2 linked regions of the Thiocystis violascens DSM 198 genome follow. The protein of the gene in region 1 binds, or shares a complex with, the protein of each later gene. Links are inferred from orthologs where the notes say so. Each region holds a gene or a part of one and is shown in the gene's direction. Other genes may lie near its edges.

Evidence for each region. Proteins that work in one complex are often made in the same cells at the same time.
Region 2: the proteins of trxB (region 1) and trxA are in contact, whole or in part, in a crystal structure (PDB 1F6M), measured with the Escherichia coli proteins. The link is inferred for Thiocystis violascens DSM 198 from one-to-one orthologs.

The regions. Positions count from the first base shown.
Region 1 is NC_018012.1:1,023,087-1,029,460, forward strand. What follows is about bases 1,657-4,594. They hold trxB (thioredoxin-disulfide reductase), read left to right. Parts: upstream 1,657-2,611; coding sequence 2,612-3,577; downstream 3,578-4,594. Other genes in these bases: THIVI_RS04595 (high-potential iron-sulfur protein), read right to left, coding at 1,657-1,751; THIVI_RS04600 (C40 family peptidase), read right to left, coding at 1,887-2,264; THIVI_RS04610 (GNAT family N-acetyltransferase), read left to right, coding at 3,840-4,594. In the rest of the region: 23S rRNA (uridine(2552)-2'-O)-methyltransferase RlmE, read right to left, coding at 1-300; THIVI_RS04590 (hypothetical protein), read right to left, coding at 387-1,343; more of THIVI_RS04595, read right to left, coding at 1,389-1,656; more of THIVI_RS04610, read left to right, coding at 4,595-4,979; aat (leucyl/phenylalanyl-tRNA--protein transferase), read left to right, coding at 4,976-5,728; THIVI_RS04620 (arginyltransferase), read left to right, coding at 5,725-6,374.
Region 2 is NC_018012.1:2,749,602-2,754,297, reverse strand. The notes cover bases 1-2,978. They hold trxA (thioredoxin TrxA), read left to right. Parts: upstream 1-1,315; coding sequence 1,316-1,642; downstream 1,643-2,978. Other genes in these bases: rho (transcription termination factor Rho), read left to right, coding at 1,827-2,978; THIVI_RS12150 (DEAD/DEAH box helicase), read right to left, coding at 1-1,090. Also shown: more of rho, read left to right, coding at 2,979-3,083; THIVI_RS12135 (GGDEF domain-containing protein), read right to left, coding at 3,333-4,696. UniProt on the Escherichia coli protein: Participates in various redox reactions through the reversible oxidation of its active center dithiol to a disulfide and catalyzes dithiol-disulfide exchange reactions.

The DNA.
Region 1 (6,374 bases):
CTCGCGGAAATCGCCCTGCAAAAACACCACGCCATCAAGCGCCTCCATCGGCAGCAGATCGAGCGCGATCACCTGCCCTTTCGGACCGACCAGACGGCTTGCGATCTGCGACCAACTGCCCGGCGCGGCCCCCAGGTCGAGCACCCGCGTTCCCGGCGTCAGGATCCGATCCTTCTCCTGAATCTCCAGCAGCTTATAGGCGGCACGGGAACGATAGCCCTCGCGCTGAGAACGCTTGACATAGGGATCGCTGTGATGACGGTCGAGCCAGCGTCGACTGGATTTGCTTTTTTTGTTCATGAAACCGCGTCCCGCCAATCGTCGCGGGTGACCGCAAGGTTAGGAAGTGTTTGAAACGTCGTCTTTGGTGCTGGACGCGGCTTGAATCAGAGGTCGTCAACCCAGGAAAACTGAAAGAGCTGGAGCAAAATTCCAGCGATGCCGCCGCCAAACAGCCCCCCCAGAACCGCTTGCGGAATCTGCTGATGCATGCCAAGACTGGCGGTCTGCCACCACAGCCCAGGATCGATATTCGTCAGCGGACCGCTCACCATCCAGACGCTGCCCGCGGCAACGCTGGCGAGAACCGCCATGATCGCGGCCTCGGCCAGATTGCAGGGAAAGGATGCCTGACAAAACCGATGTGTCAATGCCACCCACCGCCTGACGCTCGCAACGTACAGCACGCCATTGATACTCACCAGAAAGGCCAGAACGACAAAAAGCGAGAAAGGCGCCGCATGGAAGGGCTCCGCAATCGCGAGCACCGTTCCCCCGATCGCCCCGGCGGCCAACCCAGCCAATGCCTTGGAGGCGACGTTCATGGAGCAGCGCGTGGGAAAGCGCACGAGCAGACCGACAGCCGCCGCGATGACGGCGGCGCCCAGCGCCGTGTATACGAAGGCTGACGGTCCGGTCAACACAATCAACAGAATGACCCCGACGCCAGCACCGATCGCGGAACTGATGAGTGAGATCTCGCGCGCACCGTAGAGGACTGCGGTGACCGCGCCCGTCACTGCGGCGGCGATCACATAGGTGAATCCGCCAAAACCCAAACCTTTCAATAATTCCGAGAGCCCCGTGAAAAGAGGCGCATAGATCATCCCATGCAGGCTCCAGATGATTCCGCGGATAAAGGCAAGCCGCAACCGGGAAGCCGCGCTCGGGCGGGGGAGGTCCAGGCTCACTGAAGCGGCCGGACTGCCAGGATTCGGGGGTTCGTAAGAAATAGCCATAGACTTGAGTTTGAAAAACGTATCACGCAAAAACCGGTTTCCGGCCAGATAAACCGGTCGAACCCTACCTGCAAAACCAGAATGAACCAATGAAAAACGGGGCACTCGGCCCCGTCTTCGATCTCGCCTGGAGGAGCGAGTCGCTCAGGATCAACCGGCCTTCAGGGTCCAGGAAGAACACCAGCCATTAACGTTGATCAGCTTGCCGGGGAAGAGCGAACAGCCTTTCCAGTCGCCTTCGCCCTGGTCGGCCAGCATGAACTGGCAGGTCGCGCAGTGCTGCTCTTCGGCCGGGGCGCCAGGACGGGCGGCGGCGACACGCTCGGACTTGGTGGCGTCCTGATTGTACTTCAGGGCAACCGCGGTCGGGTCATCGGCGGCGACCGCGTTCGCGGGCGCGGAAGCGCGCGCGGTGCCGAAACCGACCAGGTTGATCATGGGGATGGCCGCGGCGGTACCCAGCATCACTTTGACGGCGTCGCGACGGCTCTTGCTGATTGGCTTATCGGACATTGATGTCACTCCTACTCAGTTAGGTACGGTTGTAGTGATCTCGTCACTCCCGGCATCGTCGCCGGAAGCCGACCGGCATTGTGCTACAGGAAACCGAAAAAGGCGAGCCGCAAGCCCGAAGATTCGGCGTCGACCTCAGTTGAGATAGGTGCCCGCGCCAAGGTAGCGCGCGGTCCAGTAAGGCGTATCCAAGCGGGCCAGTTGCACCCGATGGCGAGAAGTCGAGGCATGCACGAAGCGATCACTGTCCACCATCAACCCGACATGGTAGACGCCCGGTCCCGTCCTGAAAAAGACCATATCGCCCGGACCGGGACGCCCCAGCCTGACTGGCTTCGACGCCCGATGCTGTTCCACGGCGACGCGCGGGATCGCAACGCCGGCGACGTGATGTGCGTATTGGGTCAGGCCGCTACAATCGAAGCCCGAGGCGGGCGAGGATCCCCCGTAAACGTAGGGGGTGCCGATCTGCGACAATCCGGCCAGCACCACCTCGCCACGACGCCCGCTCAAATCCCTGTCGCCCCCCCTCGATGCACAGCCCGATAGGCTCGCCAGAACCAGAATCCCGATCCACAATCTCGTGCTTCGCGCAAGACACATCTTCATAAATCACACTCGATTCATGTCGCAATCTTTTGTATTTGTAGTTTTAGTCCGCGATGACGGTATCTGTCAATGCCTCCAGTCAAATCCTTTCCGAAGCGCCGGGCAGCGCGCTGCTTTACGTCATTTCCGCCAGCCAGTACAGTGGCTGCCTTCAAATCAGGCAGGCGCGCGGCACCGCGACGATCGCTTTTGACGCCGGGTGTCCGCGACAACAGGCCACCGCCCGCCACGCGATATTCGGAGTCCATTGCATGAGCGAAACCAAACACTGCCGGCTACTGATCCTGGGATCGGGCCCCGCCGGCTATACCGCCGCGGTCTACGCGGCCCGCGCCAATCTCAACCCGGTCCTGGTCACCGGCCTGGAGCAGGGCGGCCAGTTGATGACCACCACCGAGGTCGACAACTGGGCCGGCGATCCGGATGGCGTGCAGGGGCCTGAACTCATGGAGCGGATGCGCCGGCATGCCGAGCGGTTCGGGACCGAGATCCTGTTCGATCACATCAACGCGGTCGATCTCGCCGAGCGGCCCTTCCGTCTCACCGGCGATGCGGCGGTCTATACCTGCGACGCACTGATCGTCGCGACCGGCGCCAGTGCCATGTATCTCGGCCTTCCCTCCGAGGAGACATTCCGCGGACGCGGCGTCTCCGCCTGTGCCACCTGCGACGGCTTTTTCTACCGCAACCAGAAAGTCGCCGTCATCGGCGGCGGAAACACCGCAGTCGAAGAGGCGCTATACCTCTCGAATATCGCCTCCGAGGTCACCCTGGTGCACCGCCGCGACGCGCTGCGAGCCGAGAAGATTCTCCAGCGGCAACTCCTCGAAAAAGCCGACAAGGGCAACATCAAGCTCGCCTGGAACCAGACGCTCGACGAAATCTTGGGCGACGCGACCGGCGTGACCGGGATCCGCATCAAAAGCACGCTGGACGGGACGACCCGGGATATCGACCTGCAGGGCGTCTTCATCGCCATCGGCCACAAACCGAACACCCAGATCTTCGAGGGCCAGGTCGACATGGCGGGCGGATATATCAAGGTCCAGAGCGGCACCCGGGGCAACGCGACCGCAACCTCGGTGCCCGGCGTTTTCGCCGCTGGCGATGTGATGGACCCCATTTACCGTCAGGCCATTACGTCCGCCGGCACCGGCTGCATGGCGGCCCTGGACGCCGAGAAATTTCTGGATGCCATGGCGGTTGGCGGGGTTTAAGGGGCAAGGGCATTAACTATGGGATCTTTGGTATCCCTGAAGCCGTTCGTGGTGAGGCCCTCGAACCATGAACGGCTTCACGCGCCGAGGCCCGGATCGGAAAATCTTTTTCCGTAAATCGTCAAAAATTAAATTGGTACGGCCGCCACGCAAACAAACACAACCTTGCCCCTTGCCCCTTGCCCCTTGAGTCACTCGATCGCGTCGCAATGTACCGACTGACAACCTTGCCCCTGCCCTTCAGTCAACTGACACCGCCGCGATGTACAAGGTCACAACCCATTCCGCCATCGTGGAGATTTCCGCCGAGCAATGGAATCGTCTCGTCGATCCCGACACCCCTTTTCTGCGGCATGAGTTTCTCGCCGCACTGGAGCGTCACGACGGCGTCGGCGAGAAGTTCGGCTGGCTGCCCCATCACCTGGCCCTGCGCGATCAGGACGGCCGGCTGCTGGCGGTCACGCCCTGTTATCTGAAGTTCAATTCCTATGGCGAATTCGTCTTCGACTGGGCTTGGGCCGATGCCTACCAGCGTCATGGACGGTACTATTACCCAAAACTTGTCGTGGCCTCGCCGTACACCCCCGCGACCGGTTCGCGGCTGTTGACCGGTGCCGCGCCCGAGCGTCGCGCGTATGCCCAGGCGCTCATTCAGGGCGCGGTGCGGGTGGCCGAGCAGCTGGACGTGTCCTCGCTGCACTGGCTCTTTACCGCCGCCGACGAGACCGACTGGCTGGAAGATCAGGGGTTGATGCGGCGGGTTGGCTGCCAATTCCATTGGCACAATCGCGGATACGATTCTTTCGAGTCGTTGCTCGGCGCCTTCACGGCGGAGAAGCGGAAAAAGATCCACCGCGAGCGTCGCCGCGTGGCGGACAGCGGCGTGCGACTCCGTCGAGTGACCGGGGACGCGGTCACCGAGGCCGAATGGGCGATCTTCCACCAGCTTTACCGCGACACCTTCGACAAACGCGGCGGCATCCCGACCCTGACGCTCCCGTTCTTTCAGGACATCGGCGAGACCATGGGTCAAAATCTGCTGCTCGTTCTGGCCGAGCATGGCGGGAATATCGTCGCCGCCGCGTTCAATCTGATCGGCAGTCGTTCGCTCTATGGCCGCCACTGGGGCTGCTTTCAGGACTTCCATAGCCTGCATTTCGAGGCGTGTTACTATCAGGGACTGGAATACTGCATCGACTGCGGACTGGCGCGCTTCGAACCGGGCGCCCAAGGCGAACATAAAATCAGCCGAGGCTTTTTGCCCACGCCGACCTGGTCCGCCCATTGGATCGCCGATCCCGGATTCCGCGCCGCCATCTCCCATTTTCTCGACCAGGAGACCCGCGAAATGGACGATTATCTGGCGGACATGCACACCCACAGCCCCTATCGCAACCGATGATCGCCTTACTCGACCCCCAGGATCGGAACGCGTTTCCCGATATCGCTCAAGCCCTCCGCGAACCCAATGGTCTGCTGGCGGTCGGCGGCGATCTGACCCCGGCGCGACTCCAGAATGCCTACCGGCGCGGGATCTTCCCCTGGTTCAACCCTGGCGACCCCATTCTCTGGTGGTCCCCCGATCCGCGTACGATCTTGTTTCCAAAACAGTTGCGGATCTCGCGCAGCCTGGCGAAACGGCTGCGTCGACAACCCTTCGTCGTCACGCTCGACCGCGCCTTTCCTTGTGTGATTCGTGGCTGCGCGGCGCCCCGCGAGCCCCACGGCGGCACCTGGCTGATCCCCGAGATGATCGCCGCCTATGAGGCGTTGCATGCGCGAGGGCTAGCGCATTCGGTGGAAGTCTGGCAGGGCCAGGACTTGGTCGGCGGGCTTTACGGCGTCGCCATCGGGCGCGCCTTCTTCGGCGAATCCATGTTCAGCCGCGTCACGGATGCATCCAAGGTCGCGCTGGTGCATCTCTGCCAACAGCTTGAAAGCTGGAACTTCGGCCTCGTCGACTGCCAGATGCGAACCGACCACCTGATGCGCATGGGCGCCGTCGAAATGCCGCGCGCCGATTTCATTGGCCTGCTGGATCGGTTCTGCCCGCTTCCCGGACGCGACTTCAATTGGGACGATGGCGTCGTTCAGGTTCCTGATCGCCCAGCATTGCCCAATCCCACGCCAGCGCGTGCCGAGGCGCCATGAGTCAGGAAACCAATCCAAACCGAGGCCGCTATCTCGCCCTTTATATGACCGCCGAGCACCCCTGTTCCTATCTGGAGGGTCGGCAAGCCCGCACTCTCTTCGTCGATCCGAGCGCCCGCATCGACAATGCCACCTATCAAGTATTGATCGACCAGGGATTTCGGCGCAGTGGCTCTCACATCTACCGTCCCGCTTGCCGGGGCTGCTCGGCCTGCGTTCCTGTTCGCATTCCCGTGGAGGCATTTCGACCAGACCGCTCCCAGCGGCGCAACTGGAAACGCAACGCCCTGGATTTCGTGCTCGTCGATACCCCCGCAACCTTCAACCCCGAACATTTCAACCTTTACCGACGCTATCTGGAACGGCGTCATCCCGACGGCAGCATGGCGGACGATGCCAGCGAGGAGAGTTATCGGCGTTTTCTGGTCGAGCCTTGGGGTGGCGCTACGCGGTTCATCGAATTGCGGCTTGACGGACAACTGGTGGGCGTCGCTGTCACGGATTGGCTCGACAGCGGACTCTCCGCCGTTTACACGCTGTTCGACCCAGACCACGCCAGGCGCGCGCCGGGCACCTTCGCCGTGCTGTGTCAGATCGAGACAGCGCGGCGGCTTGGCCTGCAGTCTCTCTATCTCGGCTATTGGAT
Region 2 (4,696 bases), 1.7 Mb from region 1 along the record:
AGGTCTCGCAGACGAAGCCGATGGCGTCCCCGGCAGCGCCGGCGCGCGCGGTGCGCCCGATGCGGTGAACATAATCCTCGGGATCTTCCGGCAGGTCGTAATTGACCACATGGGTCACGTCCGGGATGTGCAGACCGCGCGCGGCCACGTCGGTGCCGACCAGCACCGGCAGGTTACCCTCGGTGAAATCGCGCAGCAGCTTGAGACGCTTGTTCTGCGGCACGTCACCGGACAGGACGGCGGTGTTGATGCCGTTGCCCTGCAGATAGCCCCAGACCCGGTCCGCCTCGCGCTTGGTGTTGACGAAGACCATGATGCGGGCATCCTTCCAGCCGCGCACCAGTCCGATCAGCAGCGGGATCTTTTCCTCGTTGGAGGTCATGTAACAGCACTGACGCACGCGGTCGGCTGTGATCTTGTCGGTCTCGATCTTGATCAGTTGCGGGCGGTTCATGTGCTCGTAGGCGAGTTCGGTCACCCGATAGGAGAGCGTGGCCGAGAACAGCATGCCGAGCCGCGACTCGGGGGGTGGCATCCGGCGTAGCAGAAAACGGATGTCCTTGATGAATCCGAGGTCGAACATGCGGTCCGCCTCGTCGAGCACCACCGCCTCGATGGCCTTGAGATCGAAGACGTTCTGCTTCAGATAGTCGATCAGGCGTCCCGGCGTGCCGATCAGGATATCGACCCCGGCGGCCAGATCGTCGCGTTGCTGTTGATAGCCGGTGCCGCCATAGACCAGCCCGGCCCGTAGCCCGGTGTGGGTGGCGAGCAGCAGGGTATCGCGGTGAATCTGCACCGCCAGTTCGCGCGTCGGCGCCAGGATCAGCGCCCGTGGATGGCTGATCTGTCCCGGCGGCGGTGGCGGCGTGTTGAGCAGTCGCTGCATGACGACCAGCAAAAAGGCGGCGGTCTTGCCGGTGCCGGTCTGGGCCTGGCCGGCGACATCGCGCCCGGCCAGGGCGATCGGGAGGGTTTCGGCCTGAATCGGCGTGCAGCGGGAAAAACCCGCGTCGGCGAGGCCGGCCAGGATGCGCGGGTCGAGGTCGAAGCCGTCGAAACGGACCTGGGTGAGATGTTTATCTGTCATGAAATTTGGCTGTCGGGATTGTCGATCGTTGAGGCCATGAGCCTCGCGAACGGGCAAGGCTTGCAAATTGTCTGCGCTTTGGATCAAATAGCATCTTACCCAAGGGCTGTTATCAACGCCAATCCGCCCGCCCGCCCCTCAAGCCGATCCGCGCGCCGCCTTCACTGGCCGGTCATCACGCCTTTCACACAACTCAATGCAAAATAAAAATGGGAGATAACTTCAGTGAGCGATAGCATCGTCCATGTGACCGATGACTCTTTCGAAGAAGAGGTTTTGAAATCCCCCGAACCCGTGCTCGTGGATTACTGGGCCGACTGGTGCGGGCCGTGCAAGATGATCGCGCCGGTGCTCGACGAGATCGCCGGGGAATACGCGGGCCGGCTCAAGGTCGCCAAGCTCAATATCGACGAAAACCCCGGCACGCCGCCGCGCTACGGCATTCGCGGCATTCCGACGCTGATGCTGTTTCGCGCCGGCGAGGTCGAGGCGACCAAGGTTGGGGCGGTGTCCAAGTCGCAGTTGACCGCCTTTATCGACAGCAATCTTTGAAGCGACGCGCCGACAAGACCCGCGTGTTTTTCACGAAACCGCCTGGAACAAACCAACGCGGGGCGCCCGACCGGGCGCCCTCTCTCCGGTAAGCTGCCGCCCTTCAGTCGCCTTCCCGCGCGACTCCGGCCCTTCGCGGGGCGCTGCCGACCAGCCACGACCTCTGTCCTTAACGAAAATCGCGATGAATCTAACCGAACTGAAGAAAACGCCAGTGCCCGAGCTGGTTGCCCTGGCTCAATCCATGGAAATCGAGGGCGTTGGACGCTCGCGCAAGCAGGATCTGATCTTTGCCATCCTCAAGGCCCAGGCCAAGCGGGGCGAGGATATTTCCGGCGACGGCGTGCTGGAGATCCTCTCGGACGGCTTCGGCTTTCTGCGCTCCGCCGATGCCTCCTACCTCGCCGGTCCCGACGACATCTATGTCTCGCCCAGCCAGATTCGCCGCTTCGCGTTGCGCACCGGCGACACCATTTCCGGCAAGATTCGTCCGCCCAAGGACGGCGAGCGCTATTTCGCGCTGCTGAAGGTCAACGACATCAACTTCGACCGGCCCGAGAACGCCAAGTCGAAGATCCTGTTCGAGAACTTCACCCCGCTGTTCGCCAACAAGCGGCTCACGCTGGAGATCGGCAACGGCAGCACCGAGGACATCACGGCGCGCACCATCGATCTGGTGGCGCCCATCGGCAAGGGCCAGCGCGGGCTTATCGTCTCGCCGCCCAAGGCCGGCAAGACCATGATGTTGCAGAATATCGCGCAGTCCATCGGGCACAATCACCCGGACTGTTATCTGATCGTGCTGCTGATCGACGAGCGCCCGGAAGAGGTCACCGAGATGGCCCGTTCGGTGCGCGGCGAGGTGATCTCGTCGACCTTCGACGAGCCGGCGACCCGTCACGTTCAAGTGGCCGAGATGGTCATCGAGAAGGCCAAGCGGCTGGTCGAGCACAAACTCGACGTGGTGATTCTGCTCGATTCGATCACTCGTCTGGCGCGTGCCTATAACACGGTGGTGCCCTCGTCCGGCAAGGTGCTGACTGGCGGCGTGGACGCCAACGCGCTGCAACGGCCCAAGCGTTTCTTCGGTGCGGCCCGCAATGTCGAGGAAGGCGGCAGTCTGACCATTCTGGCCACCGCGCTGGTCGATACCGGCTCGCGCATGGACGATGTCATCTACGAGGAATTCAAGGGTACCGGCAACATGGAGATCCATATGGATCGCCGTATCGCCGAGCGCCGCATCTTCCCCTCGATCAACATCAACCGCTCCGGCACCCGTCGCGAGGAACTGCTGATGGGGCCGGCGGAGCTTCAGAAGATGTGGATTCTGCGCAAGATTCTGCATCCGATGGACGAGCTGGCCGCGATGGAATTCCTGCACGACAAACTCAAGGCGACCAAGACCAATGACGAGTTCTTCTCGTCGATGAAGGGCTGACGGTTTTGCGTCGACCCTTGGGACCGCCGACAGGTTGTCGGCGGTCGCATTTGGTAAGAATTTTCCCGGAAATTGCCTAACCCGGATTTTTCACCACAAAGGCACGAAGAACGCAAAGGAAACAATATCTTGAAGATTTCCATGCGGCTTGTCTCCTGGTCGAGCCAGCCTCGGCCAAGCTTCCGCCAAACATCCTTGATTCAATCCTTTGCGGCCTTTGCGTCTTTGCGGTGAGAAATCCGGGTTAGGTTAAACCACCCGATCCCGCCCGCCCTCTTTCGCCTGATACAGCTTGCGATCGGCAGCCTCGACGAATTCGTCGAGACTCTCGACGCTGTATTCCTGGACGCCCGCGCTCACGGTCACCCGCAGGCGTGGCTGCGGCCACTTCAACGTCTTGAGCGTGATGCGGATTCGTTCCGCGATATCCTTGGCCTTCGCAGCGTCCGCGTGCGGCAGGATCACGAGAAATTCCTCGCCTCCGTAGCGTCCGGCCACGTCGACTTCGCGAATGCAAGCGCGGAGCACGACGGCAATCTGGATCAAGACCTCGTCGCCGACCCCGTGCCCGTAGGTGTCGTTGATGCTTTTGAAGTGATCCAGGTCGAACAGGATGACGGAGAGCGGATGGCCATAGCGGTTGACCAGATCGATCTCGCTGATCAACCGCGAAAAAAGATAACGCCGGTTGTAGAGTCCGGTGAGGCTATCGGTGAAAGACGCCGCGCGCAGCTCATCTTGGATTTTTTTCATGTCGGACACGTCAACCAGCGAGATCAGCCGGCTTGGCGCGCCGGAAAAACGCAGTGGAATCGTCGAAACCAACGCCCACCGCAGGGTTCCGTCCACGTCGAGGATGGGCATTTCGCGGGGTTCTTCCTCTTGATTCGGCAGCCCCGACGCATGAAGCGCACGCCAGGACTCGCTGGAGAAGCGCCCGTTTTGGTCTTCGCTCAGAGCAAGATACGCCTTGGCCGCCCGGTTGATCTGGCGCAATCCGCCTTGATCCGCTTCGATGAGCATCATGGGAAAGGGCGCCGCCTCGAAGATATTGCGCAGATTGGACTCGCTTTCGCCCAGGCGCCGCAGGAGTCGATTGCTTTCCCACCAGGCGAAACCGATCAGACCGAGGATGGTTCCGCCGAGCCAAAGCAGTTTGATCCGGACATCGCGTACCAGTTGCTCCAAAAACTGCGGGCTGGAGTAGCAGGTGGCGATCCCGACGAGCTGATGATTTCGCGGATGGTAAAGGGGAATCTGGGCGACGAAACAGTCGGCGCATTTGTCCTCTCCCAGGGCCACGTCGAGACTTCCGCTGGGTACACCGATCAGATCATAGTCGACGATCAGTTTGATTCCGCGGATGAAGGGTGCCCCGGTGGAGCGATCCTTGAGTAGCAGGATGGCGTCCAGCGCGGTTTGCAATTCGATCTGCAGGCGATCCAGGGCGACATCGCCGCCGAGGAGCTTCTCGATACCCTGGGCCTGGGCCTGTGCCAGCGCGCTCGAACGGCTCTCGGCCTCCGAGCGCAAGGTTGGCTCCAGCACCAGAGACCAGTGCAGGCCAATTAGGATGGTCAGTATCAGGCCGAGCAGACCAAAGATCAGCGCCA